3 regions of the Flavobacterium sp. PL02 genome follow, and region 3 is predicted to be linked to each of the others. Evidence: riboswitches for the same ligand, from Rfam matches in the RefSeq annotation. Region 3 holds a riboswitch; each other region holds the start of a gene.
The links. Region 3 has a riboswitch for cobalamin ahead of SHI72_RS14680 (TonB-dependent receptor). Riboswitches for the same ligand answer to the same signal wherever they lie in the genome.
Positions count from the first base shown of each region.

Region 1: it holds a riboswitch for cobalamin, as region 3 does, so the genes downstream of both, SHI72_RS08045 (TonB-dependent receptor plug domain-containing protein) here and SHI72_RS14680 (TonB-dependent receptor) in region 3, are expected to answer to the same signal.
Region 2: it holds a riboswitch for cobalamin, as region 3 does, so the genes downstream of both, SHI72_RS10595 (DUF5074 domain-containing protein) here and SHI72_RS14680 (TonB-dependent receptor) in region 3, are expected to answer to the same signal.

Region 1 is NZ_JAYGJP010000002.1:32,651-43,973, forward strand. Features, by position in the region: gene cobT (nicotinate-nucleotide--dimethylbenzimidazole phosphoribosyltransferase) at 1-555, shown strand, start outside; gene SHI72_RS08035 (adenosylcobinamide-GDP ribazoletransferase) at 601-1,398, shown strand; gene cobC (alpha-ribazole phosphatase) at 1,383-1,919, shown strand; cobalamin riboswitch at 1,998-2,233, shown strand; gene SHI72_RS08045 (TonB-dependent receptor plug domain-containing protein) at 2,261-4,123, shown strand; gene SHI72_RS08050 (YncE family protein) at 4,128-5,198, shown strand; gene SHI72_RS08055 (S41 family peptidase) at 5,270-6,718, opposite strand; gene SHI72_RS08060 (RNA polymerase sigma factor) at 6,844-7,353, shown strand; gene SHI72_RS08065 (hypothetical protein) at 7,340-7,813, shown strand; gene SHI72_RS08070 (DUF4252 domain-containing protein) at 7,815-8,390, shown strand; gene SHI72_RS08075 (DUF4252 domain-containing protein) at 8,392-8,928, shown strand; gene SHI72_RS08080 (T9SS type A sorting domain-containing protein) at 9,151-10,188, shown strand; gene carB (carbamoyl-phosphate synthase large subunit) at 10,260-11,323, opposite strand, start outside.
Region 2 is NZ_JAYGJP010000002.1:597,265-608,587, reverse strand. Features, by position in the region: gene SHI72_RS10625 (SusC/RagA family TonB-linked outer membrane protein) at 1-9, shown strand, start outside; gene SHI72_RS10620 (RagB/SusD family nutrient uptake outer membrane protein) at 47-1,654, shown strand; gene SHI72_RS10615 (SusE domain-containing protein) at 1,680-2,501, shown strand; gene SHI72_RS10610 (alpha-amylase family glycosyl hydrolase) at 2,580-5,462, shown strand; gene SHI72_RS10605 (DUF6814 family protein) at 5,555-5,779, opposite strand; gene SHI72_RS10600 (MFS transporter) at 5,790-7,283, opposite strand; cobalamin riboswitch at 7,525-7,717, shown strand; gene SHI72_RS10595 (DUF5074 domain-containing protein) at 8,038-9,357, shown strand; tRNA gene SHI72_RS10590 (tRNA-Phe) at 9,574-9,646, opposite strand; gene SHI72_RS10585 (type III pantothenate kinase) at 9,747-10,481, shown strand; gene SHI72_RS10580 (hypothetical protein) at 10,474-11,323, shown strand, end outside.
Region 3 is NZ_JAYGJP010000004.1:303,085-314,407, forward strand. Features, by position in the region: gene SHI72_RS14640 (hypothetical protein) at 1-363, shown strand, start outside; gene tyrS (tyrosine--tRNA ligase) at 563-1,768, opposite strand; gene SHI72_RS14650 (hypothetical protein) at 2,828-3,271, shown strand; gene SHI72_RS14655 (peroxiredoxin-like family protein) at 3,562-4,200, shown strand; gene SHI72_RS14660 (hypothetical protein) at 4,704-5,054, shown strand; gene SHI72_RS14665 (hypothetical protein) at 5,061-5,441, shown strand; gene SHI72_RS14670 (DUF1810 domain-containing protein) at 5,899-6,360, opposite strand; gene SHI72_RS14675 (GNAT family N-acetyltransferase) at 6,680-7,522, opposite strand; cobalamin riboswitch at 7,862-8,073, shown strand; gene SHI72_RS14680 (TonB-dependent receptor) at 8,190-10,238, shown strand; gene SHI72_RS14685 (YncE family protein) at 10,235-11,323, shown strand, end outside.

The sequences.
Region 1 (11,323 bases), on a different contig from region 3:
ACTGGAAGTAATTGCATTGGTTTTGGCGAAATGGGTATTGGGAATACCTCTACAGCATCTGTCTTGATGAGTGTTTTAACGGGTTTCTCTATAGAAGAATGTGTGGGGAAAGGAACTGGAGTTGATGATGCTAAATTAATTGAGAAGCAGAAAACCCTTAAAAAAGCTATCGAAAATTATTCCGGTCAAGCCGAATTAAAACAGCAACTCGCTTATTTTGGTGGTTTTGAAATCATGCAAATGGCTGGCGGAATGTTAGCCGCTTATAAAAACAATATGCTTATTCTTGTAGATGGTTTTATTTGTACTGTAGCTTTTTTAGTTGCTTACAAAATAAATCCTGATATTAAAAAGAATGCTATTTTCTGTCATTCTTCGGCCGAACAAGGACATCAGAAACTGTTAAATTATCTTGAAGTCAAATCGGTATTACAACTCGATTTACGCTTAGGTGAAGGAACTGGCTGTGCAGTTGCGTTGCCTATATTACAATCGGCAACTGGTTTTCTAAACGAAATGGCTACTTTTGAGAATGCTGGTATTAGTAAAAAATAAAAGTTTTTAGTTTCAGTAATTCTCTTAAAAAAACAAAATCATTAAATGAAAAAACAGCTCCATATATTTTTTACTGCATTAATGTTCTACACAAGAATTCCTTGTCCTAAAAATATCGACCATAATCCTGATTACCTTAATAAAGCAAGCCGTTATTTCCCTTTGATTGGTTGGATTGTTGGAGGAATTTCTTTTCTAGCATTTTATGGTGCCTCCTTTTTAGTTTCAGCATCCGCAGCAATAATTATAGGAATGATTGCCGGTATCTTGACTACAGGAGCTTTTCATGAAGATGGATTTGCCGATGTTTGTGACGGTTTTGGCGGAGGTTGGACCAAAGAAAAAATCTTACTCATTATGAAAGATAGTGCCATTGGTGCGTATGGAGCCATTGGTGTTGTATTATTATTTTTATTGAAGTTCCAATTACTTTCTGAACTAGTAACTATAGAAACGATTACAAGTCAGCAATCGGTAATTACTATTTTATTATTGTTTATTGCTGGGCATTCTATTAGCCGTTTAGCCGCAATAAGTATTGTATTTACTCATGAATACTCTCGTGAAGATGCTACAAGCAAAAGCAAACCTATTGCAAAAAGCTTTAGTTGGAAAGAAGTTTTAGGTTCTTTCTTTTTTGGTTTATTACCTCTCTTGGTTCTTTCTTATTTTCAATATCAATTACTTTTAGTATTAATTCCAGTTTTCCTAACACGTTATTTTTTGGCACGTTATTTCCAAAAATGGATTGATGGTTATACTGGAGATTGTTTGGGCGCAACACAACAAGTTTGCGAAGTTATTTTTTACTTAAGTGTTATAGCAATATGGAAATTTATTTAGTTCGTCATACTGAAACTGTTTGCGAAAAAGGAATTTGCTACGGTCAAACTGATGTAAATATTGCCGAACCTTATGATTTGATTTTTGAAAACATTGTAAAGCAATTACCTCAAAATGCATTGTTATATTCGAGTCCATTAAAACGTTGTGTGTTACTTGCCAAACATATCCAACAAGAAACCAAAATTTTAAATTACAAAGAGGACAAACGTTTGATGGAAATGGATTTTGGTGATTGGGAAATGAAAAATTGGGATGAAATTTCTTCAAATGATTTAAATCCGTGGATGGAAGATTTCGTAAATATTCGAGTTCCAAACGGAGAATCTTTCATCGATTTACATGAAAGAGTCACTCATTTTATAGAAAACGAAATACTTGCTAAAAAACCGTCAAAGGCAATTATTGTTGCACATGCCGGAGTAATAAGAAGCATATTATGTCTTTTAAACTCTCTTCCTCTTAAAGATGCTTTCCAAAACAAAGTCGATTTTGGACAAGTAATTAAAGTCGAAATCTAAATAAAATCAACTTTTGTTTTGTTTATGAATAGTATTAAATAATCAAACAGAATTGATTTATAAGCTTTTTTAACTTTATATTTGCACTTTCATTAAGGTTGTGCTATATTTTTTGAGACACATTAAAAGGGAATCAAGTAATTGAAGATTGAAAACATCAAAATCAACATTCGAAAATCTTGAGCTGTACCCGCAACTGTAAGCTTAGTCCTGTAAGGGATGCTCGTTGTTAACTACAAAACCACTGTTTTAGGACGGGAAGGGAAACAACAAGACGCGAAGCCAGGAGACCTGCCTTTGTTAACAAATATCGAACTCTCGGGAAAAAGAGTTTAGAAATTATGACATTACAAAAGTTTTACATCTGTTTTTCGCTCTTAGTTTGCCAATTCCTTTTGGCACAAAATGATTCTATAACAAAATTAAAAGAAGTTATAGTTTCCGACACTAACCTCAAAAAATACTCAGACTCACAATCGGTTCAGGTACTTAATGACTCTATTATTAATAGAAATCAGGCTTCTTTAACTTCCCTTTTAAATTATAATACTGTTATTTACTTTAAAGAAAATGGCCTGGGTATGACTTCTGCTCCATCCTTTAGAGGAACTACTGGTGCACAAACGGCTGTCATCTGGAACGGAATAAATATTAATTCACAGTTTTTAGGTCAAGCTGATTTTAATACAATTGGAACAAGAGATTTCAATTCTATTGCTGTAAAATCCGGAGGAGGAAGTATTCTGTATGGCAGTGGCGCTATTGGTGGAAGCATTCACCTTAACAATGATTTGAGTTTTAAAAACAATTTTTCAAATCATTTATTTTTTAGTGCAGGAAGTTATGATACTTACAGTGTAAATTATCGTACTGATGTTTCATCAAAAAAATATAGCCTTCAGGTTAGTATTTCTAGAAACAGTTCTGAAAATGATTTTAAATATCCTGGAAAAAGCGATCAAAAAAACCTTAACGGAGAATACTACAACACAAGTATGAATACAACTTTTGGTTATAAAATCGACTCTAAAAACACCTTAAAATTATACAGTCAGTTTTATGATGCAGAGCGTCATTTCTCTTTGACCTCTCCTAATGGAACCAAAACAAAATACAATGATTTCAATACCCGTAATCTTTTAGAATGGGAGAATATATTTAATCGATTCACTTCTAAATTAAGAGTGGCACATATCGGAGAATCTTATAAATATTACCCAAATATTACCTCAGATTTTTTCACTTATGGAAAGGTTGAAACTTCTATTATTAAATATGATTTGGCTTTTGATGTAAATGATAAAATCAAACTGAATACTATTATTGATTACAATCGTAATAAAGGACATGGATCTAGTATTGACAATGTAAGTAGAGAAATAGGATCTGCTAGTTTATTATTGCAACACTCTGTAACTGACAAATGGGATTATACAGCCAGTGTTCGTCAGGAATTAACAGATAATTACGGAAATCCTTTTCTCTTTTCTTTAGGAACAAGATATCAATTTACTGATTTTTACCGTATCAAATTAAACGCTTCAAAGAATTTTAGAATGCCTACTTACAACGATTTATTTTGGGAAGGAAGCGGTAATCCTGATTTAAAACCTGAAACTTCTTATCAGGGAGAAATCGGTAATGAATTTTTTACAAAAAACTTCTCATTATCTGTAACTACTTATTATAATTCTATTAAAGATTTATTACGCTGGATCCCTTCTGAAGGCGGAGGTGATACTTGGTCTCCAGAAAACACAAGCAAAGTAAGAGCTTATGGGGCCGAAGTACTTTTGGAATGGAGAACAAAAATAAAAAATCACAATTTGACTCTTAACGGAACTTATGCCTATACCGTTTCTGAAAGCCAACAATTAATTAAAGGAGAACTATTATACAAACAACTTATATATGTTCCTTATCATAAATTAACTGGATCTGTTTCTTATAATTGGAAAAAAGTTTCTTCTTATTTTCAATATTTATATAATGGAGATGTTTACAGCACTCCTTTTAACAATCCTGCTACCAAAGTAAAACCTTATAGCGTTGGTAATCTAGGAATCGATTATGACTTAGGAAAAAAGAATAGCTACAAACTTGGATTTCAAATACTAAATATTTGGAATGAAAATTATCAGCCAGTTATTAGCAGACAAATGCCTGGAAGAAATTACACAGTATATATAAATCTTAACTTTTAAAAAAATGAAAAAATTAAACAAACTATTTTTAGCTATAATCATAAGCTCTGCATTTTTTGCTTCTTGCAGTAGCGACGATGATAATACCCCACAAGAACCAAGAGGAAACTATGAAGGTGGATTATTCATTATTGAAGAAGGTGTTTTTGAACAAGTCAATGGGTCCATATCCTATTTATCAAACGATTTTAAACTAGAAAAAGATGTTTTTTCATTAGTAAATCCAGGTAAAGACATTAAAGATGTACCCCAAAGCATTGGTTTTAATGGGGATTTTGCTTACATCATTGTAAATAGAGGTAATAAAATTGAAGTTGTTAACCGATATACATTTAAAAGCGTTGCTACAATCAGTACAAAAATAAGCAATCCTCGCTATATTGCATTTACAAATGGAAAAGGATATATTACAAACTGGGGTAATCCAGGAGACGCTTCAGATGATTACGTAGCTGTAATCGATCTTGCCACAAATACTGTTGCATCAACAATTCCTGTTGTTGAAGGTCCAGAACAAATAATTGAAACCGAAGGTAAACTTTATATAGCTCATAAAGGTGGTTGGGGCCAAGGAAACTCATTATCAGTTATCAACTCTACCACTAATACAGTTACAGCAAACTTTGTAGTAGGAGATGTTCCTAGTTCATTAGTAAAAGATAATGGCACTTTATATGTTTTATGTAATGGACGACCATATTATGCTTTACCTGAAACAACTGGTAAATTAGTAAAAGTCAACATGAGCACCAATACAGTTTCTTCAACAATTGATTTTCCTGGTATAACACATCCTGGGTTCTTAGCTGTTGAAAACAATAAACTATATTATACTATTGGATCTGATATTTACTCTGCAGCAACTAGTATAACAACTTTGCCAACCACTCCAATATTTAAAGCAACTAAGACTTCTAATCTTTATGGTTTTGCAGTAAAGAACAATAAAATATATGTTGCAGATGCAGTAAACAATCAAGATCCTGGAGATGTTTACATTTATTCTTTAACAGGAGTTTTATCTAATGAATTTAGTGTTGATATAGGACCAAACGGATTTTACTTCAATGACTAATTAAAATCATTTATTTACATTTTACTTTATTAAAAAAGGCTTTCTAACGAAAGCCTTTTTTATTTCTCTATCTAATCTTGTAATGCTCTCAAAAGTCCTTCAGGAGCTTTATCTACATACATTTGATTTCGAATACCATCTATTGATTTTGAATCGGTAAAGTATTCAAACTCTTTACCATCTTTAGGCAAAATTACTTTACCTGTTCCTGTAATTTTAGAAATTGCAGTACTTAATAATGGTTCCGTTTCATCTCCTAAAACTCCCAACGAATTTATACTTTCTATTACGCTATAAGTAGGCGTTAATCCATTAGTGTATTCTCCAAAACCTATTGAGTTAACAATCTTTAAAACAATTGGCTGCATAGCATATTTATGACTTGGATTTCGATTAGTTTTACCAAAAGTAGGTGAATCATACAAAGTAACCGAACCTACATTTTTACCTATAGTTACATCACCTATTTGTATTACATCAATGTATGGTTTTAATCCATTAATAACCAATTCACTTGCCGAAGCTGTACTTTTAGAAGTTAATATATATACTTTGGTCAAGTTCAAACTATTTAAAGCAACTCCATTAAATTTATCTACAAAATTATTATTAAGTAATTCTGAGTCTTCGCTTTCAAAGTATTTATTGAGTTTACTATTCCATTTTTGTTTAGAAAAAACCTTATCTGTAAACTGTCCAGTAATCATACTTGCTAATCGGGTTGCCGTTTGCACAGAACCTCCCCCATTATATCTCAAATCAAGAACTAAATCTGTAATACCTTTTCCTTTTAATTCTCCAAATGCAGCATTTAATTGATCATCATAGTTACCATAAAAACCATTATACATTAAGTAACCTATTTTACGACCATTCTTCTCTATCACTTTATTTATGAAAATTGGATTTTCATCCAAAACTGATTTAGTAAGTGTAACCGATTTGCCATTTGGCACAAATGTCGTTCCATCATAATCAGTTAAATTTAGCGTATAACTATCAGGTGCGAGCAAGGTTTTATAATTATCATAAGTAATTTGCGTACCATTAATACCATAAAATAAATCTCCACGCTTCACTCCTTTGCTTGCAGCATCCGAGTTAGGAAGAATATAACGCACAAAACCAATCAAATCATTAGAACCTTTAGATTTTGGACTTAATTTAAAATCAATTCCATTATTTTTAGATGTTCCTTGAAGTTCTTGTTCCAATACAGTATAATCATCTACAATCCAACTAAATCTGTCTATTGAAGAATCAACACGTAAAGAATTAAATAATGTTTCAGGATCTGAATACCCTCTTAAAAAAGAATTTAGTTGTTCTTGGTTTCCAAAACGATCATCAGCTAAATTAGGAACATCAGCTTGCCATAAGTAATATTGATTTAATCCTTTCCAGATAAAATCCTGAACCTGTAAGCTTCTAGGAGCAGCCACATCATCTTGATCCTGACAGGCTTGAAAGCAGAATACTGCTAAAAATAATAATATTGCGGTTCTTAATATTGTCTTCATATAGTAGGTATCAATATAGTATTAACGTAAAAATACTATCTTTAGTTTTATTTCACACACTTTTGTAACAAAAATAATTCTGTTTCGTCTTGATACTATAAGCGAACCTATAATTTGTAATTTTTATGAACCAAATCGTTTTCCTTCAGTTAGTAAATCCTTTTAAAGACAAAGTATTTCGTCTGGCAAAACGATTACTCATAAGTACAGAAGAAGCAGAAGATGCCTCGCAAGAGATTTTAGTTAAACTATGGAGTAAGAAAGAAACATTAAACACTTATAATAATGTTGAAGCTCTTGCCATGACAATGACAAAAAATTATTGTCTGGATCAATTAAAATCAAAACGAGCCAGTAATCTTACCCTTGTACATTCTAATTACACCGATAGAGAGCCGCGATTAGATCAAAAAGTAGAAGATAATAATAGTTTAGAATGGGTAGAAAAAATAATGAGTCAATTGCCAGAGCAGCAACAAATTTTAATTCAGTTACGAGATGTCGAACAATATGAGTTTGACGAAATCTCCAAAATAGTTAATATGAATGAAACCGCTATTCGCGTGGCGCTTTCAAGAGCTAGAAAAAAAATAAGAGAATCTATGCTTAATACACATCAATATGGAATCAGATAAAATAGAAATAATACTAGAAAAATACTTTCAGGGAGAAAGCACTATTGCCGAAGAAAATGAATTAAAAAATTACTTTTCTTCTCCAAATGTTGCGCAGCATTTAGAGCAATACAAACCACTTTTTGGTTATTTCTCTCAAGTAAAAGAACAACGTTTAACGCAAGAAATTCCACTACAAACTAAGAAACGTAATGTGGCGTGGTTATCAATTGCTGCTTCGGCTGTCCTTTTACTAGGAATAGGTTCTTATTTTTACCTCAACAACACAAATAACACAACTCCTGTTGTTGCAAAATCAGACTTAGGAACTTATGACTCTCCAGAAGAAGCTTTGGCGGCAACGCAAAAAGCCCTCGCTATGGTGTCACACAATGTTAATACTGGTATAGAAAGTGTCCAGTATATTAAAGAATACGAACAATCAAAAAACTTAATTTTCAAACAAAATAAAACTCGATAAAATGAATTCAACGATTCACGAAAACAGAAAAAACAATAGAAGAAGCTTGAGTAAAAATTTCATAATAACACTAGTTTTCGCATTTGTAAGCCATGCATTTTATGCACAAGGAGCTTTTGACAAATATGATGGTCAGGATGATGTAACATCTGTAATCGTAAACAAAAAAATGTTCGATTTAATGAGTAAGGTAAAAGTTGATGCTTCTGATAAAGAAACACAACAATACTTAAGCCTTATCAAAAAACTAGACAATCTAAAGGTGTTTACAACACAAAGTACCAGAGTTGAAGCCGACATGAAACTTACCGCAGATAAATACATAAAATCTGCAGGTTTAGAAGAGTTAATGCGAGTAAACGATAACGGAAGAAACGTAAAAATTTATGTAAAATCTGGAGCAAGCGACACTCAAATAAAAGAGTTATTTATGTTTATTGATTCAGGTAAAAATGAAGACACAGTTTTACTATCACTTACTGGTAATTTTGATTTAAATGAAATCTCGGTACTTACAGACAAAATGAAATTACCTGGAGGTTCTGATTTGAAAAAAGCATCTAAAGGAAAAAAATAACATGAAACGAATCACCAACATTTTCGCCTTTTTAGGATTATTACTTCTAGTAAGTTGCAATTCTGAACCTTCATTACAGAAATATTTCGTAGAAAATACCGAAAACAAAAACTTTATTGCTCTCGATGTTTCGCCAAGTATTCTCAATGTAAACAAAGAAAAACTATCTGCTGAACAAAGCGAAGCATTAAACTCTTTCGACAAAATGAACATCTTGGCTTTTAAACGAAATGATAAAAACCAAACGGAATATGAAGCCGAAAGAACTAAGCTAAATACTATTTTAAAGAACCCAAAATACCAACAATTAATGAAATTTGGTTCTGGAAAAGATGGCGCTTCAGTAAGCTATGTAGGAACAGACGAGAATATTGAAGAGTTCATAATTTATACCAACAGAAATGAAAATGGTTTTGCAGTAGTTCGTGTTTTAGGAAAAAATATGAATCCAAACAATATCATGACATTAATGACCGTTCTTAAAGAATCTAATATAGATATGGAACAACTTAAACCGTTACAACAACTGATTAAATAATTCTTACTTTAAAAACAAAAAAGCCTCTTGATTGAGGCTTTTTTTATACCCGAATTTGATTATTTCTATTCAAAAAGCTGTATCAAAAGCAGTATTAATAAAATTTATGATATTTCATCTTTTTTTTAACAGAAATAAAAACAAAACGACATAATTTTTTACAAAAAAAGCAACACTGAAAACGAAATAATATATATTTGACCAAACATTAAAATCATATATATGAAAAAAATTTTACTCTTTGCTTTATTCTCTACATTTAGTATTAATGCCCAAACACCTAGTGATTATGTAACTGGATTAAATACACCAACAGGAATTGCATTTGATAGTGCTGGAAACTTATATGTTGCCGATTACAGCGCATACAATGTAACTAAAATCACTCCAAGCCTTATAAAAACTCCTTTTATTAGTTCTCTAAACGGAACACCACAACAAATAGCTTTTGACCCCAATGGTAATCTTTGGATTGCTGGATCAGGCTCCATTGACGAAATCAAAAAAGTAACACCAACCGGGGTAGCAACTTCTTACCCAGCTTTAAATGACCCTTACGGGATAGCAATCGATGCATCTGGCAATGTATATTACTCAGAAGCTATTTCCGGAAGCATCAAAAAAATAGACATTAATGGAATAGTTACCACTTTTGCTACAGGTCTTACTCAACCAAATGGGATGGTATTTGATAAATCGAGCAATTTAATTGTTGCAGATAAAGTTGAAGGCGAAATAAAAAAAATAACCCCTGCAGGTACTGTAAGCACACTTATTTCAGGAATGATGAATCCATCTAACCTTCTTTACACACCAAATGGAGATTTATACATTTCAACAGGTACGCTAGGTAGAATTTTTCGTTTCCCTGCAGGGGGCTCAAATGGAGACCAAACTCAATATACAAGACTTAATCTTGGTGACAGCGCAGGACAAATGGCTTTTTACAATGGAGCACTTTACGTTAGCACAAGTGCCAAAAAAGTAATTAAAATTACTGACCCAATGTTAGGATTAAAAGACGTTAACAATACAACAGATAACTTTGTAGTTTATCCTAATCCTGCAACAGATTATTTAGTTATCGAAAACAGTAAAGTTGATTTAAAAACGATTCAATTATTTGACATGACAGGTAGAGAAGTTCAAAACTTCAAAGCATCTGACAGCAAAGACAATAAAATCATTTTATCAAATTTAACTTCAGGAAATTATATTTTAAAAGTTAACAATACATCTAAAAAGATAATTGTAAAATAAGTAATTTCTCTATCAAATAAAAAAGCCTCAAAATTTAGATTTTGAGGCTTTTTTTATATCGGGATTTGAGATTATTTACTCAAATACATTTTTCTTCTTGAGTACAATTCGTAGAACTGATCGTCTTTTAAGTCATCGATAAACAAGATACTTTCACCTGTCGATTTCATCTCTGGTCCTAATGCTTTGTTTACATTATGGAATTTACTAAAAGAGAATACAGGTTGTTTAATTGCAAATCCTTTTAATTGTGGGTTGAATTTAAAGTCAGTCACTTTATTATGCCCCAACATTACTTTTGTAGCGTAGTTTACATAAGGTTCTCCATAAGCTTTTGCTATAAATGGTACTGTTCTCGATGCTCTAGGATTAGCTTCGATAATGTAAACTGTATCGTCTTTTATCGCAAACTGTATATTTATTAAACCAACTGTTTTAAGAGCTCTCGCAATTTTTATAGTATGATCTTTTATTTGTTGCATTACAAACTCTCCCAAGTTAAAAGGAGGTAATGTCGCATTACTATCTCCCGAGTGAACTCCACAAGGCTCGATGTGCTCCATTATTCCTATGATATAAACATTTCCATCAGCATCACAAATTGCATCCGCTTCAGCTTCGATTGCTCCAGCTAAGTAATGATCCAGAAGTAATTTATTCCCAGGAATTGTTTTCAATAAATTAATAACGTGCTCTTCAAGTTCTTTCTTGTTGATTACAATTTTCATTCCCTGACCACCTAATACATAAGAAGGACGAATCAATAATGGAAAATCTAGAGTATCTGCAAGAGCAGAAGCTTCATCCGCAGTTTCAGCGATTCCAAATTGAGGGAAAGGAATATGCAATTCAGTTAATAACTCAGAGAAACGTCCTCTATCTTCAGCTAAATCTAAGGCATCAAAACTTGTTCCTATAATTTTTACACCGTATTTAGATAATTTATCTGCTAGTTTTAATGCTGTCTGACCACCTAACTGTACAATTACACCCTCTGGTTTTTCATGCTGAATGATATCGTAGATATGCTCCCAGAAAACTGGCTCAAAATACAATTTATCAGCAGTATCAAAATCTGTCGAAACAGTTTCTGGATTACAGTTAATCATGATAGTTTCGTAACCACACTCTTTAG
Region 2 (11,323 bases), on a different contig from region 3:
AATTTCTAATAGTACGTTGAAAAATAAAATTTTAAAAATAAACAAAATGAAAATATCATTTAAATATATATCTTATTTTCTCCTATTCATTTTAGGATTGAATATGACCCTTACTTCATGTACGAGTGACTTAGATGTGAAGCCAACAGATGATGATGAGTTCCTTTCTGATGACTTTTTTAAAGATCCGGCATCATACAAACAAGTAATGGCGAAGTTATATGCAGGTTTGTATGTAGGAGGAAATGATGGAGATGCTTCTCCGGATATTTTTGGTCTTGGGGGTGATTTCAGTAGTTATTTACGATTGTTATTTGTTACACAGGAATTCCCTACAGATGAAGCTATTGTAGCTTGGTCTGATGATGGTTTACCAGCTATAAATGGACAAAAATGGAGTCCTAGTAATCAGTTTTTGTATGGAATTTTTTCAAGAGCTTTTTATGAAATTAGTATTGCCAATGAGTTTTTAAGACAAACGTCAGAGGAGAAATTAGCAGAAAGAGGTGTTGATGCTAATTTGAAAGCTGAAATTGTTAAATTTAGAGCAGAGGCTCGTTTTTTAAGAGCGTTCTCTTATGTTAATTTAATGGATTTGTTTGGAAATGTACCAATTACTACTGAAAACGACCCTGTTGGTTTCTTTTATCCAGAACAAAAATCAAGAGCACAAGTTTTTGCTTTTGTAGAGTCAGAATTAAAAGATTTGGATAATACTTTAGCTGCTTCTGGTGCAAATGAATACGGAAGAGTAGATAAAACTGCGGCTAAATTTTTATTAGCACAGATTTATTTAAATTCTAAAGTATATACAGGAACTGAAAGAAACAATGATGCTGCTATTGCTTGTAATGAAATTATAACAGGTTCTGCTTATAGTTTTGCAGATGTTCCATATCGTTATTTATTTGCTGCGGATAATGACAGAAACGGAGCTCAAAGAGAAGTAATCTTCCCAATTGTTGGAGATGGTAATGCTATTAGAGCAATAGGTGGAGGTATGAGTTTTATTATTCATGCATCTATTGGTGGTAAGATGGTGGGTGCCGATCAAGGAATGGACGGAGGCTGGTCAGGAACAAGAGCAAGACCAGAATTTGTTAAATTATTTCCTGATGCAACGGCAACAGCTGATCAAAGAGGTACTTTCTATACTAATGGACAAACTCTGGATATTGCTGATTATGGAGTTTTCAGTAATGGTTATGCTGTTACAAAATTTACCAATATCAATTCTGATGGTAGTGCTGCTCAAAGAAATGATGTGCCAGACACAGATTTTCCAATGTACAGATTGTCTGATGTGTATTTAATGTATGCTGAGGCAACACTTAGAGGTGCAGCATCTGGAAATGTTGCAACATCATTAGAGTATGTAAATAAAATTAGATTAAGAGCTAAGGCGGGTGTTATAACAACTTCAGATTTAACACTGGACTTTATTTTAGATGAGAGAGGAAGAGAATTGTTTTGGGAATGTCACAGAAGAACAGATTTGATTCGTTTTGGAAAATTTACAGGAGGATCTAAAATCTGGCAATGGAAAGGTGGCGTTAAAAATGGTAGTGGTACAGAAGAATTTAGAAACTTGATGCCTATTCCTTCAAAAACAATTCAGGCTAACCCAACTTTAAAACAAAATCCAGGATACTAACTAATCTTATAAAAAAATAAATAAAATGAAAAATATATATAAAATTTTAATCGCATTCATTGGTGTTTTAACGGTGTCTTGTAATGGAGATGATGTAGAAAACAGACCAGTAATACAACCAGTTACAGCTCCGGTTTTATTAAGTCCTCAGAACGATTTTAATATTGTTCTTACAAAAGAAAGTGAAAAAGAGATTGCTACAACTGTAATTTGGAATGATGCTAAGTACGATGGTACACCAACCGTTGTAAATTATACTATTGAAATCGCAAAAGCAGGAACTAAATTTGCAACTCCTGTTGCAGTAACTACAACTACAGCTCGTTTCAAAGCTTTGACAGTAGCGGAATTAAACTCTGCTTTAGTTAACGGAGGTTTTATTGAGAAAGAGGAAAATGATGTTGATATTCGTATTAAAGCTACTTTAGGAATTGGTGCTGAAGCACAGTATTCTAACTTCTATACTTTTAAGGCAACTCCTTATCACGTACCATTAGCAAGTTCTCATTGGTTAGTTGGAGAAGCAACTCCAGGTGGATGGTCATGGGATGGTGATGCTGAAACAGAATTTCCTTTAGTTGCAGGTCAAACAGATATCTATCAAGTAACTATTGTTCTTAAAAGTGGACAAGCATTTAGAGAATTTTTATCTAATGACTTTACAAGTGGAGGAAATTGGGGCGCAGGCAATAGTCGTAACTACCCATATTATTCTGGTAATGGATACACTATTGATGCAGAATTAGTTAATGCAGAAGATGGCGATAAAAACTTCAAATATACTGGACCAACTGGACCTAGAGTTCTTAAAATTGATAATGTTGCAAAAACTATAACATTAGATTAATTTTTTAATATAAATAATTTAAAGGCTATCCCTATGGGTAGCCTTTTTTATACAAACTAACCAATCAACCAAAAAACTATGAAAAAAACGTTACTATTATCTTTCTTTTTGTTGTGGGGTATTATTACTCATGCGCAGCAAATAACAGTATCGCCTGCTGTGTTTCAGGTTAACGAACCTATAACAGTTACTGCATCTTTTGCATCGGCAACTTGTAATGAAATGGGAGCAAATCCCACAAAAGTGTATATGCATGCAGGAATAGGGACAGAGGCTAACCCGTGGGCAACTGCAAAAGGAAATTGGGGTGCTGATGACGGAATTGGATTAATGACCAAAAATCCAAATGGTACATGGAGTATTGTTATTACGCCAAGTGTTTATTTCGGATTGACAACAATACAACAAGCCGCTGCTGTAAAAATGGGAATGGTGTTTAGAAATGCTGCTGGTTCTCAAACACTAAAACTTGCTCCGTCTTGTTCTGATTTCTTTATTAAGGTTGGTGCTTTTCAAGCTAGTTTAACTTCACCACTAGAAAATAGTAATACTATTGTAGCAAGTGGAGGAAACTTGAATATTACTGCTACAAATACAAATGGAGTTGCAAGTTATAGTCTAAAATCAAACGGAGTGGTTATAGATACTAATCCTAGTACTTCGAGTTATGTATTTAATCATACAAATATTACTGGAAATCAGAGTTATGAATTAAATATTACTCAGAGTGGAACAACGATTATTAAAAAGTTTACAGCAATAGTTAATCCGGGAATTGTATCGGCAGCTATGCCAGCTGGCTTAGTAGATGGAATAAATTATAATACTACAGATGCTACAAAAGCAACACTAGTTCTGGATGCTCCACTAAAAGATTTTGTATATGTAGCAGGAAGCTTTAATAATTGGGTTCCTACTAGTACTTATGCAATGAAAAAAGACCCAACTTCGGGTAAGTTTTGGTTAGAGTTAACAGGATTAGTTTCGGGAGTAAATAATACCTATCAATATTGGGTTGTTGCTAATTCGCCAATAGCTAATTCACCTTCATTAGTAAAAACGGCTGATCCTTATTCTACATTGGTATTATCCCCTTTTGACGATGCAGGAATTCCAGCAACAAGTTATCCAAATATGCCAGTTTATCCAGTAGGACAAGAACGAGAAGTTACCGTTTTAAAAACAGGACAAACAGCATATCCTTGGCAAGTAACAAATTTTGCTAAACCCGAGAAAGAGAAATTAGTAGTTTACGAAGTTTTGGTTCGCGATTTTGATGCAAACAGGAACTATCAAAGTTTAATAGATAAGATTGATTATTTCAAGAATCTAAAAATAAATGCAATTGAATTAATGCCTGTTATGGAGTTTGAAGGCAATGAAAGTTGGGGATATAATACATCATTTCATATGGCTTTAGATAAATTTTATGGGACTTCGGATAAGCTTAAAGAATTTATTGATTTATGCCATCAAAACGGAATAGCTGTTATTCTAGATGTTGCGTTAAATCACGCATTTGGTCGAAATCCAATGGTGAGAATGTGGATGAATGATCCAGATAATGATGGTTGGGGTTCGCCATCGGCTGATAACCCATATTTTAATACTGTTGCAAAACATAGTTATAGTGTTGGGGAGGATTTTAATCATCAGCAAGCAAGAACTCAAAATTATGTAAAAAGAGTAATCCAACATTGGGTTGAAGAATATAAAATTGATGGTTTGCGTTGGGATTTAACTAAAGGCTTTACGCAAAATTGTACTGCTGGCGATGAATCGTGTACAAATAGTTTGCAACAAGATAGGGTAGATGTATTAAAATCTTATGCTGATTATTCTTGGAGTCTTGATCCTACACATTATACTATTTTTGAGCATTTGGGTAGTGATGCCGAAGAGAAACTATGGGCTAATTATAAAATTGAGGAGACACCTAGTAAAGGAATCATGATGTGGGGGAAAATGACCAATGCATATAATCAATTATCAATGGGATATGCTACCGAAAGTAATATCTCAAGGATGACAAGTACTAGTCATGGTTTTGATGCAAATAGATTGATGGGTTATGCCGAGAGTCATGACGAAGAACGATTAATGTACAAGAACATACAATATGGTAATAGTAATAATGCAAGCCATGATGTCAAAAACCTAAATGTTGCTTTATCTAGAATGTCGGCTATTGGAGCAGTGTCCTTATTGATTCCTGGTCCAAAGATGATTTGGCATTTTGGCGATTTAGGTTGGGATGCTTCTATATTTGCATGTAATAACGGAATCGTTAATGATGAAAGTGGAACAATTCCTGGTGATTGTAAACTTGATACAAAACAGCAACCACAATGGACAGGTAATTGGTTAGGAAATTCAGGCCGAAGCAAAATTTATAATGATTGGACAAAAATGATTACCATGAAAACCGTAGAACCTGTTTTTTTAGGGGCAGTTACTGTGTCTAATACAAATTCATTATCTCCTAATATAAAAATTACAAACGCAGCATTGGCATCAACGCAGTTAAAAGACGTGTTGATTCTGGCAAATTTTGATGTAACTACTCAAAGTGTTGCTACTGGTTTTCCGTACACAGGAGTTTGGTATAATTTAATGGACAATACATCTATCAATGTTACTAATGTAGCAGCTACAATCGCAATTCCTCCGGGAGAGTTTAGGATTTATGGTAATAAGGAAGCATTGTTGGCAATAGAGAATTTTGAGAAACCAAATGCGATTACCTTACATCCTAATCCAGTTTCAGATTATTTTACTTTAAATACTGAGGTTTCAAGAGTAGAGATTTATTCTTTGACTGGACAGTTAGTGAAAAGCTTTAGCGGAAGCGAAAAAATAACTTCTCAGTTCTCAGTGAGTGAATTAAATACAGGATTATATATCGTGAAGGCAATAGATGAAAACAACAAGACTCAAGTAATGAAGTTCTTGAAAAAATAATTTTATTTGGTTAGTTAGTTAAAAAGCTGTCTATAGATTGTTATAGGCAGCTTTTTTGTTTTAAGTAGTTTTAGCAAATAGAAAAATGTAATTTATTTTCTTTTGTCATATTCTCCAATCAATGAAAAATACCCAAAAGTACCAAGTCCTAAAACGATAAGAGGAGTAAGGATAAATAAAATTATAATTCCGAAAACTAAATCATCCTGTTTGTCGGAAACAAGTTTTGGTAATCCAAATTCAAAAATGCAAAAGTATGCAGCAGCAATAGAAAGTATTATCCATAGTATTCCTAATATTCGTTTTAGTACATTCATTGAGATAGGATTAGATGTGAGTATTTTTGTCTTTATTGTCAATATAAATCATTCCGATAACAAAACATATCGAAGCTATAATAATAGGATACCAAAGGCCGTCAAGATAAAAGTCGGATTTGCCAACTTCTTTAGAGTGGGTTACAAAATAGGTTGAAATTGCAGGAAGCAAACCACCAAATATTCCGTTCCCGACATGGTATGGCAAAGACATCGATGTGTATCTTATTTTTGCAGGAAACATTTCTACCAAGAAAGCTGCAATAGGACCATAAACCATCGTAACGAAAAGAACTTGAACAAATACCAGAAAAATCAGCGACCATTTATCTTGAGAATTAATAGTGATTGTAGTTTGTCTTTCGGGGTTAATTTTTTCAGCATGATTTATTTGTTTAATCGCTGCAGTTGTCCCGTCTGAATATTCATTGTTTGTAATAACGTAATGTTCTTTTTTGTCATTGTTATCGGCTTCAGTTGTATATGTATTCGAAATAACCTTGTTATCCAGATTCACGGTTTCATACATTTGTTTGTATATAGGTCTGTAGAGTAGGATAGCGAGTAACATGCCACCCATCATAATGTATTTTCGACCGATCTTATCGCTTAGCCACCCAAAGACTATAAAAAATGGAGTACCTAACAATAAAGCAATTCCTAGTAATCCGTCTACTTGTGAAGAATCTATACTCATTACGGTTTTCATAAAACTCATGGCGTAAAACTGTCCAGTGTACCAAACTACACCTTGTCCCATTGTTGCGCCAAATAAAGCAAGCAAGACAAATTTTAGATTATATCTATTCCCAAAACTTTCTTTTAAAGGGTTTACGCTTATGCTTCCTTCCTTTTTTGCTTTAGCAAAAACAGGAGATTCATCCATGTTTTTTCGTATCAAATAAGAAACCCCTACCATTACAATCGAAACCCAAAACGGAACACGCCATCCCCAAGAATCAAATGATTCTGCCGAGAGAGAATTTTTTGTGATTAAAATGACCATCAAAGAAATAAAAAGTCCAACAGTTGCAGTAGTCTGAATCCATGAAGTCCAATATCCGCGTTGTCCCACAGGAGCATGTTCGGCAACATAAGTGGCTGCACCACCATATTCTCCACCAAGTGCAAGTCCTTGTAGCAAACGCAAGATCAAGACTAATACGGGTGCCAGGAAACCAATAGTTTCGTAACTAGGAATACAACCAATTAAAAAAGTAGAACATCCCATTAATAAAAGGGTCGCCATAAAAGTGTATTTTCTCCCAATTAAATCTCCAAGACGTCCAAAAAATAAAGCACCAAATGGCCTAACAACAAATCCTGCTGCAAAAGTAGCCAGTGTTGCCAAAAAAGATGCCGTAGGATTATCGGAGGGAAAAAATTTGGTCGAAATAACCACTGCCAAACTCCCAAAAATATAAAAATCATACCATTCTATCATTGTCCCCATAGAAGAGGCCGAAATAACTTTCCAAATTCCTTTTGTAGATGTGTTACTCATAAAATGGTTGTGTTTTTAATAGTAGATAAAAGTATAAGGTATCATTTTACGAATATATAAGATATTTTTATATTTAGTTGATGGTTTTTTAACAAATAGGGTTTGTTTGTTGATTTAACATTTGATCAGTAAATCAAAGCTTCATAATTCAAAATAAATTATAGTTTGCAGAGATGTTCAAGGCCTTTAAAATAAATAACTATTGCTTTGTTACGAAAGAAAACACTAGTTTTGCAACTCAAATTTTGAAACAGAAAATGGTTGTCATATCGATATGATATTGACATTAAAAGGGAATTTGGTGTAAATCCAAAACTGTCCCGCAGCTGTAAACTCATTAACTGAAACCCTTTAATACGTCACTTTTCATTTAGAAAGGGAAGGCTGGGTGTAGGGAGTAAGTCAGAAGACCTGCCGTTTTTTATACTAATAAATAGCTTTCGGGGATTGAAGCTTGAATTAAGAATAATACTTTTCACTTTGTGTGATAATGGTATTGTTTGTCTATTCTATTCTCGTAAGCCAAAAATGGAATTTATGAGATTTTTTTTCTGCAAATATAATATCGCAAAAGCAATCCTTTTTTGGAAGCTTCTCTTTTCGATATTTTCTTTTTCTCCACTAAAAAAATCATTAAAACGTATCGCTTTGCAATATGCTGTGCTTTTACAAAAGTTTATTTATACAACTTTTGTAAGGGTGAATTGTATTTCGATTTAAAGAATTAAGTAATATAATTTTTAAATATTGAATAATGAAAAACCGATTTTTTTCCAAGCAATTAATTGCAATTGCTTCTTTGATGATGCTAACAGTTTCGTGTAATAATGATGACGATTTTACAGAGCCACCAGTAATAAAAGGCGAACAGCAATTAAAAGATACTTTAACTGTTGGGAAAACACTTCAATTAAGCTCAAAATTAGCAGATAGAAAGAACATTTCTTTTGAATGGGCGATAGATGGAAAAGTAGTAGGATCTGATTCTACCTATATCTTTAAACCAGAAACGAGGGGAGATTTTAAAATTACAATGATAGCCAAAAATGATGGCGGAAAAGTTTCTCTTACTTATGATATCCATGCATGGGGAGCCTATGAAAACGGTTTCTTTATGATCAACGAAGGATGGTTTGGTCACGGAACAGGAACGGTAGGGTTTTATAGATACGATACAAGAGTTATTGAAGACAGTGTTTTTGTAAAAGTAAATCCAGATAAAGATTTAAAACCGGCATCATCTACATTAGAATTTGGAACCATCATTAATAAAAAACTATTTTTAGTTTCTAAAGTTGGCGGACCTGTTGTAGTAGCCGATGCTTATTCGTTAAAAGAAGAAAAAAGAGTCCCGGCTAAAGGCGGAAACGACTGGCGTGCAGTTGTGGGTATTGATGAAAATCAAGCTCTTTTGACTTCTGGTAAAGGGATATTTAAGCTTAATCTTAATACGATGGAAGTGAATGGGCAAATCGAAGGTGTTACAGGTCAGGTTGGAGATGTTGTTAAGGCCAACGGTTATATTTTTGCATTATCTGCTTCAAAAGGGGTTATTGTAATAAATGCTTCAACATTGGCAGTCGAAAAAACGATTCCGGGTATAGTTTTAGGATTTGCTGTTACCGATGATAAAAAAGTATGGGCAGCAGGAGGTAAAAATCTTATAAGTATAGATTCGAATACTCTTGAAGTAAAAGAAATCGCATTAGGTTTTCAGGCTTACGGAAGCTGGGGAGCTTGGCATCCAGGATCTATTACGGCTGCTAAAAATGATGTTTTTATTGCTAAAAACGGAAGTTTTAGTGGTGGTAAAGAAATTTACAAATACACTGGTACTCCAGAGTCATTGACTGCGCCTTTTATTACATTAACAAATTCAAATATCTTATATGGTGCAGGAATTGGTTATGACCGAAAGAAAAATACTTTGGTGGTAAATACCTTAAATTCAGGTTTTGGTGTGAATTTCTCTATAAACAATCTTTATATATTTAACGCTGATTCAGGAGAAAAAACAGCATCGGTAAATTTTTCAGGATATTATTTTCCTGCAGTTTCTGTATTTCATCAATAATTTTTTTGTTTTTTATCCGCAAAAAAAAATTACCGCAAAGATCGCAAAGTAAAAACGCAAAGCTCGCAAAGCTTCATCATTAAGCTTTGCGAACTTTGCGTTTTTGAACATATTCATAAGTGAAAATCTTAGCGACCTTTGCGGTAAAATTCTTTTGAAAATAAAATCAGAAAAGTGTTAAAAACAAAAAACCCGAATATTTCTATTCGGGTTTCGTGGTACCTCCAGGGATCGAACCAGGGACACATGGATTTTCAGTCCATTGCTCTACCATCTGAGCTAAGGTACCGTGCTTGTTGCGGGTGCAAATATAGAATGTTTTTTAGTTTCTCCAAAACAATTTTAAAAAAAAATCAATTCGTATCTTCGCATTCGTAAAGTAAGAAGCTATGGTTTTAACAATCGATGTAGGGAATACTCGTATTAAGGGTGCTGTTTTTGAGAATGATACTGTTTTAGAATTGTTTGTTTTTGATAAAAATGAGCTCCAAATAAAAATTAAAAAAATTTTAAAAAAATTTGAAAAAGTGACCGATTTGGTCGTTGCGTCTGTCGGAAATGTCGAAAAAGAGTCGTTTTTGAATTTTGAAAATGATGTAAATGTCTGTTTTTTGACAAATGAAGGTCATTTTCCATTTAAAAATAATTACGCAACGCCAAAAACTTTAGGAATCGATAGAATTATACTTGCTAGTGGAGCAACATTACAATATCCTAATCAAAATAGATTGGTTATCGATGCTGGAACTTGCATTACATACGATTTTGTCGACGAAAATGATAACTATTTGGGAGGAGCTATTTCTCCAGGGTTGCGATTACGATACGAAGCGCTTCATAATTATACAGCAAAACTTCCGTTATTAACTTTTGAAGAGCCTAAATCATACGTAGGGAATTCAACGCCCGAATCAATGCATTCGGGGGTTGTAAACGGATTCGTCTATGAAATAGACGGTTTTATCGATCAATACAAAGCAGACTACTCAAACTTTATAATAATTTTAACGGGTGGTGATGCACTTTTTTTGGCTAAACGATTAAAAAATACCATATTTGCCAATTCAAATTTCTTATTAGAAAGTTTGAATCAAACATTTCAATATAAAATCAACAATGATTAAAAAAATTATAATAAGCGCTTGCTTACTTTTGTCATTCGTATCTTTTGCTCAGCAAGGAACAGCTTCTCCTTATTCTTTTTACGGAATTGGAGATGTAAGATTTAAAGGAACTATCGAAAGTCGCTCTATGTCGGGTGTTGCAGTTGAGCAAGATAGTATTCACATGAATTTAGAGAACCCTGCGAGTTACGCAAATCTTAAACTTACAGCTTTTACGATAGGGGGAACATACAATTCAAGTACATTAAAAACAGATACTGAATCGGCAAAAGCACAAAGAACAGCTTTAGATTATTTAGCTGTAGGTATGCCTTTAGGAAGTAAATTCGGATTAGGTTTTGGATTAATTCCATATTCATCTGTAGGATATCAAATTGAGTCACTTGCTATAAACACAGGAGATAACAATAAAAGATTTGATGGTTCTGGTGGATTGAATAAAGTTTATTTAGGATTTGCTTATAAAATCAAACCTAACTTTAGCATTGGTGCTGATATGCATTATAACTTTGGTAAGGTAGAAACTACTAGTTTAGAGTTTATTACTGATGTTCCAGTTGGAACAAGAGAGTTGAATACGACTCATTTATCTGGAGTTAATTTTAATTTGGGAGCAATGTACCAATATAAAATTAATAAAAAATTATCTCTTTTTACTAGTGCAACATATACATTACAGAGTAAATTAAATTCTGAAAACACAAGAAATATATCTACAGGAATGTTAGGTTCTGGACTTAACTTTAGTGTTATTGATCCTGGAACGGATCAAAAATCTGAGGTAGATGTAAATATGCCGTTTAAACTTGCTTTAAGTGCTGGTGTTGGACAGGCAAGAAAAT
Region 3 (11,323 bases):
GTTTTTCTTTATACAGATACACCTTTTGCACTATATAAACCAGATGAGAGTACTTTTTATATAAATCAGATTATAAAAGTAGATTATGATGAAGTTATTTTAGAAGATTTCTCTTTTTTTTCGACTGATACAGGATTAATAGTATTTATTTCAGAAGATATATTAATAGAATTTTTAAAAGATTTCAATTATGAAGATTTAGTTGATTCAGAAAATGAATTGATAAATGAAATATATTGGAAACAAATAATTTCAAAGTTTAAGTTGGTAGACGTTGGATTAGTCTTAGCAGGTTCAGATTCAGAAAATGACTTTGATGGAAGTGGAACATATAAAGTTACCCCGCTCTCCGAAGTATTCTAACGAAGCGCTGTGCGAACGTCTCCGACTTCGCACTCACAATCAAAAGAAAATACATTAAACCTCGCCAATACTTGGCGAGGTTTAATTATGGAGTAGAATGTCCCACATCTCCGAAGTATTTTAAACTAATTCAAATAATATCAGTGCTAAAATATGAACTCCTTATTTATTGTATCTAATTTGATATCAGGAAGTATCATTATTTTAGCTCATAGAAATCTCTTTTTCCAATTTTAATTTTAGATGTTACTTTTAGTTCAATATGCATGTAAGGTTCAGTGATTTTTTCATTGTCAATTTGAACAGCTCCACTTTCAATAAGTCTTTTAATAGCTGATTTAGTATGTCCTTTTTTTAATTGTACACATAAATCAACCAAACTAATTACCCCATTTTCAAATTGAATGGAAGAAAATAAAATAGGCTCAAATGTTTTTTCTTGAAAATTTTTGTTTTGAAATTGGTTGGTAAAAAAATCTTCTGCTTTTTGAGCTTCATCTTTGTTATGGTATTGTGTAATGATGTTTTGTGCAATTATTTTTTTGATATTCATTGGGTTTTCTCCGTTGGCCAGTCTTTCTTTTATTAATTGCTGTTCTACAATTGAAAAATCGGTGGTCAAATTCAAAAACTCTTCAATCAAACTATCGGGAATAGACATCGTTTTTCCAAACATTTCGTTTGGTTCGTCTGTTAGTCCGATGATATTATTGAGGGACTTACTCATTTTCTCTTTTCCATCTAGTCCTTTCAATAATGGCATGCACATAACAATTTGAGGATTCATTTCAAAAGTTTCCTGCAATTGTCTGCCCATCGTACAATTGAAAAGCTGATCTGTACCACCCATTTCAATATCTGCATTAATTTTTACAGAGTCAAATCCCTGTAAAATAGGGTAAATCAATTCATGCATTGCTATAGGTGTATTTTCGGTAAAGCGCTTGTTAAAATCGTTTCGGTGCATTAACTGAGCAACAGTAACTTTTGATAAAATCTTAATAACCTCAGAAAATGACAGTTCGTTTAACCAATCAGAATTAAAAACAATTTTTGCTTTTGTAACGTCAATTATTTGAGATAACTGATTGAGGTAAGTTTCTGCATTATGCTGAACTTCTTCGATAGATAAAGGTTTTCTACTTTTATTTTTTCCTGTTGGATCACCAATTCTTGCTGTAAAACTTCCAACCAGAATCACAATTTGATGTCCTAAATCCTGAAATTGTTTTAGTTTTTTCAAAACAACAGCATGTCCCAAATGCAAGTTAGGGGCAGTCGGGTCAAAACCAAGTTTGATGATCAGCTTTCGATTTTCTTTTTTAGCTTGTTCCATTTTTTCTTCCAATCCATTTTTAGGAAGAATGATTTCTACGTTTTCTTTTAGTTTCTTTATTGTTTCCATTTTTTTTAAAATAAAAAAGCCCGAGCATCTGCTCGGGCTTTAGGTTATATAATTAAAGTCTTTTTTCTTATTGATTTACTTTGACATATATACATAATCTTTCCGAGCAGATACTATTCTATAATAATAAGTGCTAAAAAAAGCTAAATGTAATATGTTGTTCAAAAGTTTCATTTGGAAAGCAAAGGTAATTTTTATTGTTTTATCTGCAAGTTTTTATACATTGATAATTAGGAAAATAATTAAAGTACTTCTATTTTCGTATTATTGAAAATGCAGTCAGACGTTCCTCATTCTCCGAAGTATTCTAATAAAAACGGTGTTTGAATGTCACTTGACTTCGTACCCACAAAGAGTATCTAATAAAAAACTCGATTTACGTTTGCTAAAACGGGAACTTTTAGCTTAATTTTAATTGTGGGCACTGATTGGAAATCAATGTTATATTTACATATAATGTGAGATTGAAATTTTCCAATATTCATCCCTAATACTTTTAAAATAAATTGCATTAATTTTAATTTTCAACTTAAAATACAAATACTGAATGTATAATTTTGATAACAACTTAAATAATATGAAAATTTCAAAGTACTTCTATGTACAAATAAGTTTAGCTCTATTATTAATTTCTACAATTTTTTTAGAAGAAAAATATATAAAAATATTTTTTATAATAATAACAATAGCTTTCTTTTTGGTTTTGATATATGATTTTGTAAGTAGAAATTTAATTTATACAAAGCCTACTTTTTTTAGCTTATCATTTGATGTTTTAGTTTTAGCAGTTCAACTTATTTGTTTGTCATACGTGTTTGATTTAATAAATGTTTTTGTAATTATTTTTATTGTTTTGAATATTTTTAAAATATTTTATGTAGATAAAGAAAATCTTCCTACCCACAAAGAGAATCACATTAAACAATCTTGACTTAGTTTAAAATCTCATTTTAGCTAACGAATTTTAGTTTAATTTTGATTGTGGACACTGATTGTAAATCAGCGCTATCGTTACGTATATCTTAGCAATAGGTTTAACTTTTATGAATTTTAATTAGAATGAAAAAATACTTTATCTTTTTAATATTAACTTTTATTTCTTGTGACAAAAAAATAGAATGTGAGGGTAAGATTGGTTTAAAAAATATAAAGATTAAGATTGAGAAAAGCAATCCTATTTTGAGAGAATATGATCGTTATTTACTAATAACTTGTAATGAGGAAAATATTTATGAAATCAAGATACAAGGTGATATAGGAACCGGAGCAAAAAGTTATTTATATGACAACGGCAATTCCTATGTATTAATTGATTGTGATAGTAGTTGGTATATTCTTAATAAGAATGACGGAACAGTTACTTTGAAAGGGAAGTTTTGGATGAAGATTCCTCCTCAGAATTATATAGGAACTTTTGTGCTAGGTAGTATGAAGAAAAAAGTTGAATTTGTTAAAGAGAAAGATATTCAGACTAAAGATATTTATATGTATGGTGGTGGATAATATTTTAGATAGTATATCAATAGCATAATCCTTTTCTCCGAAGTGTTCTTAATTACATACGCTGAAACTTTTAAACATTGGCTTATTATAATTGGACTAGCCATCTCAGCATTAGTGAATTTTGTCATAGCAATCGGATAAAAGTTAAAAATTCAAATTGATATTTTTTTATTCTATCGCTCATTCCTTTGTTTTCTTAAAATCGACTTTTTTATCCCATAAGGACAATTTTATGCGGTATTGTGGTTCTGAATTAACTTTTAAATCTTTGCGGAAATAGTAAACAAAATATGAAGATTTTAGCACAACAGATAGAGGAATTAAATGAAAATTTAGCAAAACAGCTTCCGACAGAAGTTTTAGAAATATTTAGTAAATCCATAGAGGAATTGAAAACTCAGGGGATTGAAGAAAGTAGCATCGGGATAGGCGAACGGTTTCCTGATTTCAGTCTTCCAAATACAAATGATGAAACTATAGAATTAAAAGAGCTTCTAAAAAACGGGAAAGTGATTGTCGCTTTTTTTCGAGGCAGTTGGTGTCCGTATTGTAATCTAGAATTGAGAGCATTACAGGAAAACCTAAAGCAAATTGTAGACAAAAAAGCAAAATTGGTAGTAATCTCTCCGCAAAAACCTGATTATAGCAAAGAATTAAAGAATAATCACCAACTAGATTTTGAGTTATTAACGGACAAAGACAATGCTTTGGCTAAACAACTTGGCATTTCCTTTAAACTTCAAAATTATGTAATTCCCACTTATAAGAGTCTAGGAATAGAGTTATCTAACTATAATGAGAACGATAACAACGAATTACCTATTCCTGCGGTTTTTGTTATCGATACAGATTATCTTATTACTTATAAATTTGTTGATACCAATTATATGAATAGGATAAATATTCAAGAACTGATTGAACAATTATGACCTACATAAATTCCTGTTTTAGCGAACGGGAATTTTTTATTTTAATTCTTATTGTAAACACTGATTGTAAATCAATGTTATATTTGTATATATTCAAGCAAAAGTGGTTGGAATTTAACTATATGAAAAATAAAACACTAAGAACTTCCTACATTTCATTTACTATTCTAATAATCCTTCTAATTTTGGAAATTATTATGATAGATAATAGAATTAATAGTTATGGTACTTATATTAGAGGATCAAAAGTTATACTATCATATTTTTTTCACTTGCCTCTTTTCATCATTAACTTAATACTAGCAATAAAAGTGCTTCAATTTTATCTTAAAAATAAATTTAAAAAACCTCTTAAAGCTTTTTATTTTGTAATACCGTCTTTCATTTTTTACATATGCTGTATAATATATTTTATAAATGCAATTAACTAATTACCAATCAATATTATATTGATATATTAGAGTAATTGGAGGTATCAATACCAAAAAAAACATTTTAAAAACATGAAATATACAATTTTATTTTGCTTGTCTTTATGCATATTTTCTTGTGGTCCGATTAGAGATTGCTACTCTACAGTTGAATATTATAGAGTAGATGAATGTCTTTTAATCGTACAAAAAATTCCGAGCGATACTGATTCTCGATTTGATTATAAAGGAATAAATCCGGTAACTAAAAAAGAATACGATTGTAATTCTAATATAAGCGATATGTGGTGGTCAAATTATAAAAAAGATATTACTATTGGTGATACTATAATAAAAAAGAAAGGAGAATTAATTTTTAGTATTCATAAAAAAGATACTGTTATGAGTTTTAATTTTGAGTGTGAAGGTAAGATTTACAAATAAATGAATATGTCTGAAAAAACAGAAAAAATACTTAGATTAATGGCTTTCGCAATACTAGTAGGTGTGTTCATTTTTATAGGTAATTATCTTTCTGGGAATGAAGCTTTTTATAAAAGAGTACTTAAAAATAGAGAAGGAGAGTCATATTCTGGTGTTGTAGCTGAAAAATATGTTGATTCAGCACAACACGGTACTCCTATGCTAAAACTCACAAGTACAAATGTTGTTCCCTTAGAAAATTATTTTTGGGATCAAGTAGAAGTAGGGGATTCTATAGTTAAAATTAAAGACCAAGCATATATTACCTTATACAAAGACAACAAGATCAAAGAAGTATTTGATTATAATGTGTACTTTGAGGAGCTAATACAGAGATCAAAAAAATAAATTATCAATAATAATAAATTTTAGTACTTCTGAAATTGTAACTATTACTAATACTAAAAGAATGAATATTTTACATTTCATTAATAATACATAACATGGACTCCTATAAAGACATTTAAGATAAGAAAGAAGAGTTTTATAATTTAGCTATTAAATATTATTATAATATTGATAAAGAATATTTAGACAACATAAGTAAGATTGTAAATAAATCAATCTCAATATTAGTTGATCATGAATTCATTCCGACACCATGTATCGAAATAAGATTAGAACTTCATCACCAAGATGATGACGTAAATGTTAGTTCATATTATCTATATATCAATGAAGAAAACGAATTTATTGATGAATTTCTTTACTAATTAACAAAACTAAAAAGACACTACCGATTTGCGAAAGCAAATACAATGTAGTGTCTTTTTTTGAGTAAATAATCTATTACATTACTGTATAATTACAGCGTAGTTGTTTCAATAGATTGCTCTATAATTGAATTAATAATGGACAAGGTGCGTGGGTCTTGTTCTTCAGAGAAAAAAGCATTTAATATTTCCTGAAAAATAGGGTGGCAGTTTTCTACTAAACTAAAAAGAGTCATCGAAGAACGTAATTTTCTAGCATCTAACTCTCCCAGAAGTGATTCTGCTGATTTCATTTTAAAAGTCAATAAAAGCTCAGAAATCTCAACAAGGTGTTTTCCTAAAATTGGGTGTGCTGCAAATTCTGTAGCTTCTTTTAAATCGGTAATAGCATAAAAATTGGCTGTATCGCTAGTGCCTAAACCCGTAATTTGTGGAAAAATAAACCACATCCAGTGGGTTTCTTTTTTCCCCTTTTTAATTTCAGAAAGAGCGGTAAGATACAGCTGGTTTTGTGCTTCTAAAAAACGGATTAAATCATTGTTTGAATGTGCCATTGTTGTATTATATTGTGTAAAAAAGGGTGCAAAAATACTAAAAAATATAGGTTCTTCCTAATGGAAGACTCAGACTATGTGAGTTTTATGACTAAGTTGAGTAATAATCTTACTTAAAATTTTATAAAAAACAGCTCCAAATAACTGATATAATTAAAAATACAATTCTGCTGAAAAATTATAAAAAAAAATCAAATTTTAGTAAACTTTCGTCTAGGTTCAAATATTATAAATCAATTTTAAACACGAATTACACTAATTGTCACTAATTCTTTTGCCTAATTAATTTTACAACCGAAAATTTGTATTTCTTTTTTACTTAAAGATTCCTTTTCATTTCAAATTGCGAAATTGTATATGGTATATTTAAATTTTTTATAAATCCTTTTGCTTCTGCAGAACTATTCTGAACATTATATACTAATAATTCATTTTGATCCACAGCATTGTTAATATGATTAAATAAACTCGTACCAATTCCTTTACGACGATAATTAGGAGCTACAGCTACTTGATTAATTTTTTTGGATGTAGGATTATATATTGCATAACCTACCAATTCAGCATCTATATAAGCTCCAAGAATTTGGCTAAATTCTATACTATTGCTCACTGCCATAATATCGTTTTGCCATGAAGGTTCTATATCCCAAAAAGATTTAAACAATTCCCATTGAGTTTCTTTAAGATTCTTTATATCAACTTTAGGATTTATATCTAATGCCGGTACTTTACCTTTAAAACAATCTAGTTTTCTATGTATTGTATAACCCATCTTTTCGTAAACTCGTATTGCAGGATGATTTCCTTCTATAACTTCTAAAACCATTTGCTTTACGCCAAGATTTTCTAATTTCGGCACTAAAATATCATACATTTTACCAACTAAACCTTTTCCTCTATAATCTGGAACAACACCAGTTGCAGCATTATAAGCAACAAATTCTTCGTTTGTAGTATTTAAAGCATGCAGCATAAATCCAACTAATTTATCTTCAGCATAAACTCCGATAGACAAATCTAATTTAATATTTTCGGCAGAAATCTTAGCTTTAAGTTGCTCTAAATTAAGACTAAAAGGCACGATATAATCTGAAAAAGATAAATTAATAACCGCTAATAGATCTTTAATATCAATGTTTTCTAAACTTTTTACTTCCATTTTTTATGCTAATTTTTTTGAGTTTAAGATTGAGTTTCTCTAATTTATAAAGGCTTTCTAAATATTGAAATAGAGAAAATCAAATATACATTTTATGTAAAAAACAATGATGAACTATTTTAGATTTTATTAAAAAATAGGAGGTAACTAAATGGATGTCGAAATATCGAGATATTGTTTTTTTACAAGAATCGTCTAGTTTTCAAACTGATATATTGTCATATTTTTAAATTTATTGGATATAAATGAAAATTATCAAATTAGCAGATTATGCCCTTGTTTTATTGTCTTAATTGTAATTAAATTAAATAAGAACTTTTTTTCATAAACTTATGTTATATATTTGCTCAAAATTTTGGTCTACTTTTTCTTAAAATTTTAAGAAGAAATAGTTAAAAGGGAATCAGGTGTAAATCCTGAACAGACCCGCTACTGTAAGTTCTATAATAAGTCTTTAAACGTTACTAATGCCATTGTCCCGATTCTCGGGATGAGAAGGTTGTTTAAAGATAGAACAAGTCAGGAGACCTGCCAAAATCACATAGTTTAAAACTTTCGAGGAATAAAGTTGAAGAACAAGAAAATTAGCCTGTTATTTTATAGCGGGACTTTCTTATTATGCTTCTTGATTATTACATCGCGAAAAGTTTTTATAATTTATTTAGTGATGTATAATACAAACAAAAAGCTTTTATTCGTTTTTATCTTATTTACTCCATTTTTGCTTCATTCGCAAGCAACCAATGATAGCATTCGCAAACTAAAAGAAGTAATTCTTAAGGCAAAACCATACCAGGAAGTAATTCCTGTGCAAAGCCTCTCGGGGAAATTACTAGAAAATCTTGCCAGTCATAATGTTGCCGATGCGCTTCGTTATTTTGCCGGAGTCCAGATTAAAGATTATGGTGGTCTTGGCGGACTTAAAACTGTAGATGTCCGTAATATGGGAACGCACCATGTAGGTGTTTTTTATGACGGAATCCAATTAGGTAATGCGCAAAACGGAGTTACTGATTTGGGTAAGTATTCCCTAGACGACATGGAATCTCTTACCATGTATAACGGTCAGAAAAGTGAAATCTTTCAGTCTGCAAAAGACTTTGCAGCAGCATCTACCATTTATTTAAGAACCAAACGTCCCGTTTTTGAAGGAGATAAAAAAACTAATTTATTGGTGCGGTTTAAAACCATGACCATAAATTATTTTGATCCGTCTTTTAGATGGGAACAAAAGCTTAGTAATAAAGTAAGCATGAGCGTAAGTTCTGAATATATAAAATCTAACGGTCAATATAAATTTAGATACAAAAGAAACAATCAGGATGGTACTGTAGCCTACGATACTACTGCAACAAGACATAATAGTGATATTGAAGCATTCAGATTTGAATCTGGACTTTACGGAAAAATAAATAATGGTTCCTGGGATGCCAAAGTTTATTATTACGATTCGGATAGGGGAGCACCGGGAGCAATTGTAGAAAATAAGTTTTCTGACGGATTTAGACAGTACGATAAAAATTTTTTCACACAGGCATCTATAGTAAAGGATTTTACAAAAAAATATAAATTTCAGGCAAAGGCAAAATATGCTTATGATTATACACATTATGTTGCCAGAGATACTGCCCATATTTTAGGAGAAACAGTAACCGAAGGAGCACAATCTGACGATAGTTATTACCAACAAGAAATATATTTCTCGGCAGTAAATATGTACAACATATTACCTACATGGGATGTTTCGTTATCTACAGATTTTCAATACAATAAACTAAATGCTACAAGAAAAGGCATTCAAACCCAATTTTCATTTCCGCAACGCTATACAGCATTATTTTCTTTGGCAAGTTCCTTCAGACTGGGGCAATTTAAAGCTTTAGGTAGTGTTGTGGGTACTTATGTTCAGGAAGAAGTGCGCTATAACGCAAAAGCTCCCGACAAAAAAGAGTTTACTCCTGCATTATTCCTTGGTTATACACCATTTAAAGACTACGATTTTAATTTACGAGCATTTGCAAAACGTATTTTCAGAATGCCCACTTTTAATGACTTGTATTATACCATGGTCGGATCTAGTACTTTGAGACCCGAATATATGAATCAGTACGATGTTGGATTTACTTATAATTTACCTGTAAACAATGCTTTTTTAGACAAACTTTCTATTCAGATTGATGGATATTATACCAATACCAAAGATAAAATTGTGGCTGCTCCAACAGGAAATTTATTCAGATGGATGATGACCAATATGGGACAAGTAAAAGGAAAAGGAATAGAATCTGTTCTTAATATAGGAATGCATATTGGTAATGTAAACTTAGCTACAAATCTTACCTACACTTATTCTGAAAGTAGAGATTATACAAAATTTGCAGGTTTAGAATTGTCTTCTTACGGAGATCAGATTCCTTATACACCGTGGCATAGTGGTTCTGGGATATTAAATGCTGATTATAAAACCTGGAATTTTAACTACAGTTTTGTTTATGTAGGAAAACGATATAATGGTAATGTCAACAATATCAAAATCAATGAAATTCAGCCTTGGTACACACACGATTTAGCAGTACAAAAGTCTTTTGCTTTAAGCAAATATTTAATAAAAGGAACAATAGAGGTAAACAATGTACTTAATCAGCAGTATGAGGTTATATACAATTATCCGATGCCGGGACGTACAATGAAATTTATAATAAGTATTGCGCTATGAAAAAGATAACTACACAATTAATTCTCGGTTTATTTATAGCCCTTGCTTTTGTTTCTTGTAGAGAAGAAGAAACCATTTTTCCATCTTCGGATAAAAGCGTTGCTGCACCAAGAAGTGATGGCAAGATAGAAGGTTTTTATCTGCTTAACGAAGGTAATATGGGGATGAACCGGGCGAGCATCGATATATTTAATTATAGAACCGGAAATTATACTACCGATATTTATTCGGAACGAAATCCTACAGTTATAAAAGAATTGGGAGATGTAGGTAACGATATAAAAATTTATGGCAACAAGGTTTATGCTGTAATAAACTGTTCGAATAAAGTTGAAGTAATCGATAAATGGTCGGCAAAACGTATCAAAAAAATTGATATTCCTAATTGCCGATATGTAGCTTTTTATAAAGACAAAGCCTATGTAAGTTCCTATTCTGGTCCTGTAGCCATAGATCCTAATGCAGAGATAGGTTTTGTGGCCGAAATTGATACGACATCATTAGAAATAAAACGAAAAGTAAATGTAGGTTATCAGCCAGAGCAAATGGTGGTAAGTAACGGAAAATTATATGTAGCAAACTCTGGAGGTTATAGAGTTCCTAATTATGACAGAACCGTATCTGTGATTGATCTTGAGACTTTTACCGAAATAAAAAAGATAGATGTAGGTATAAATCTTTACAGTATGCAAATAGACAGTAGAGGAGATATTTATGTGAGTTCCAGAGGAGATTATTACAATACACCATCAAATCTTTTTGTAATTGATACCAAAACGGATGAGAAAAAAATGCAACTCGATATTCCGGTTCTAGGAATGTGTTTAGTAGATGATTTACTCTATTTCTATAGTGTATCGTGGAGCTATCTTACTAATAGTAATAAAGTAACCTACGGAATATTAGACACTAAAACCAAAAAGATAATAAGCGACAAGATAATCACAGACGGTACAGATAAACAAATAATGATTCCTTACGGACTACAGGTAAATCCCGAAACCAAAGAAATTTATATCACCGATGCACAAAATTATGTCGTAACAGGCTATATCTATTGCTTTACACCCGATGGAAAATTAAAA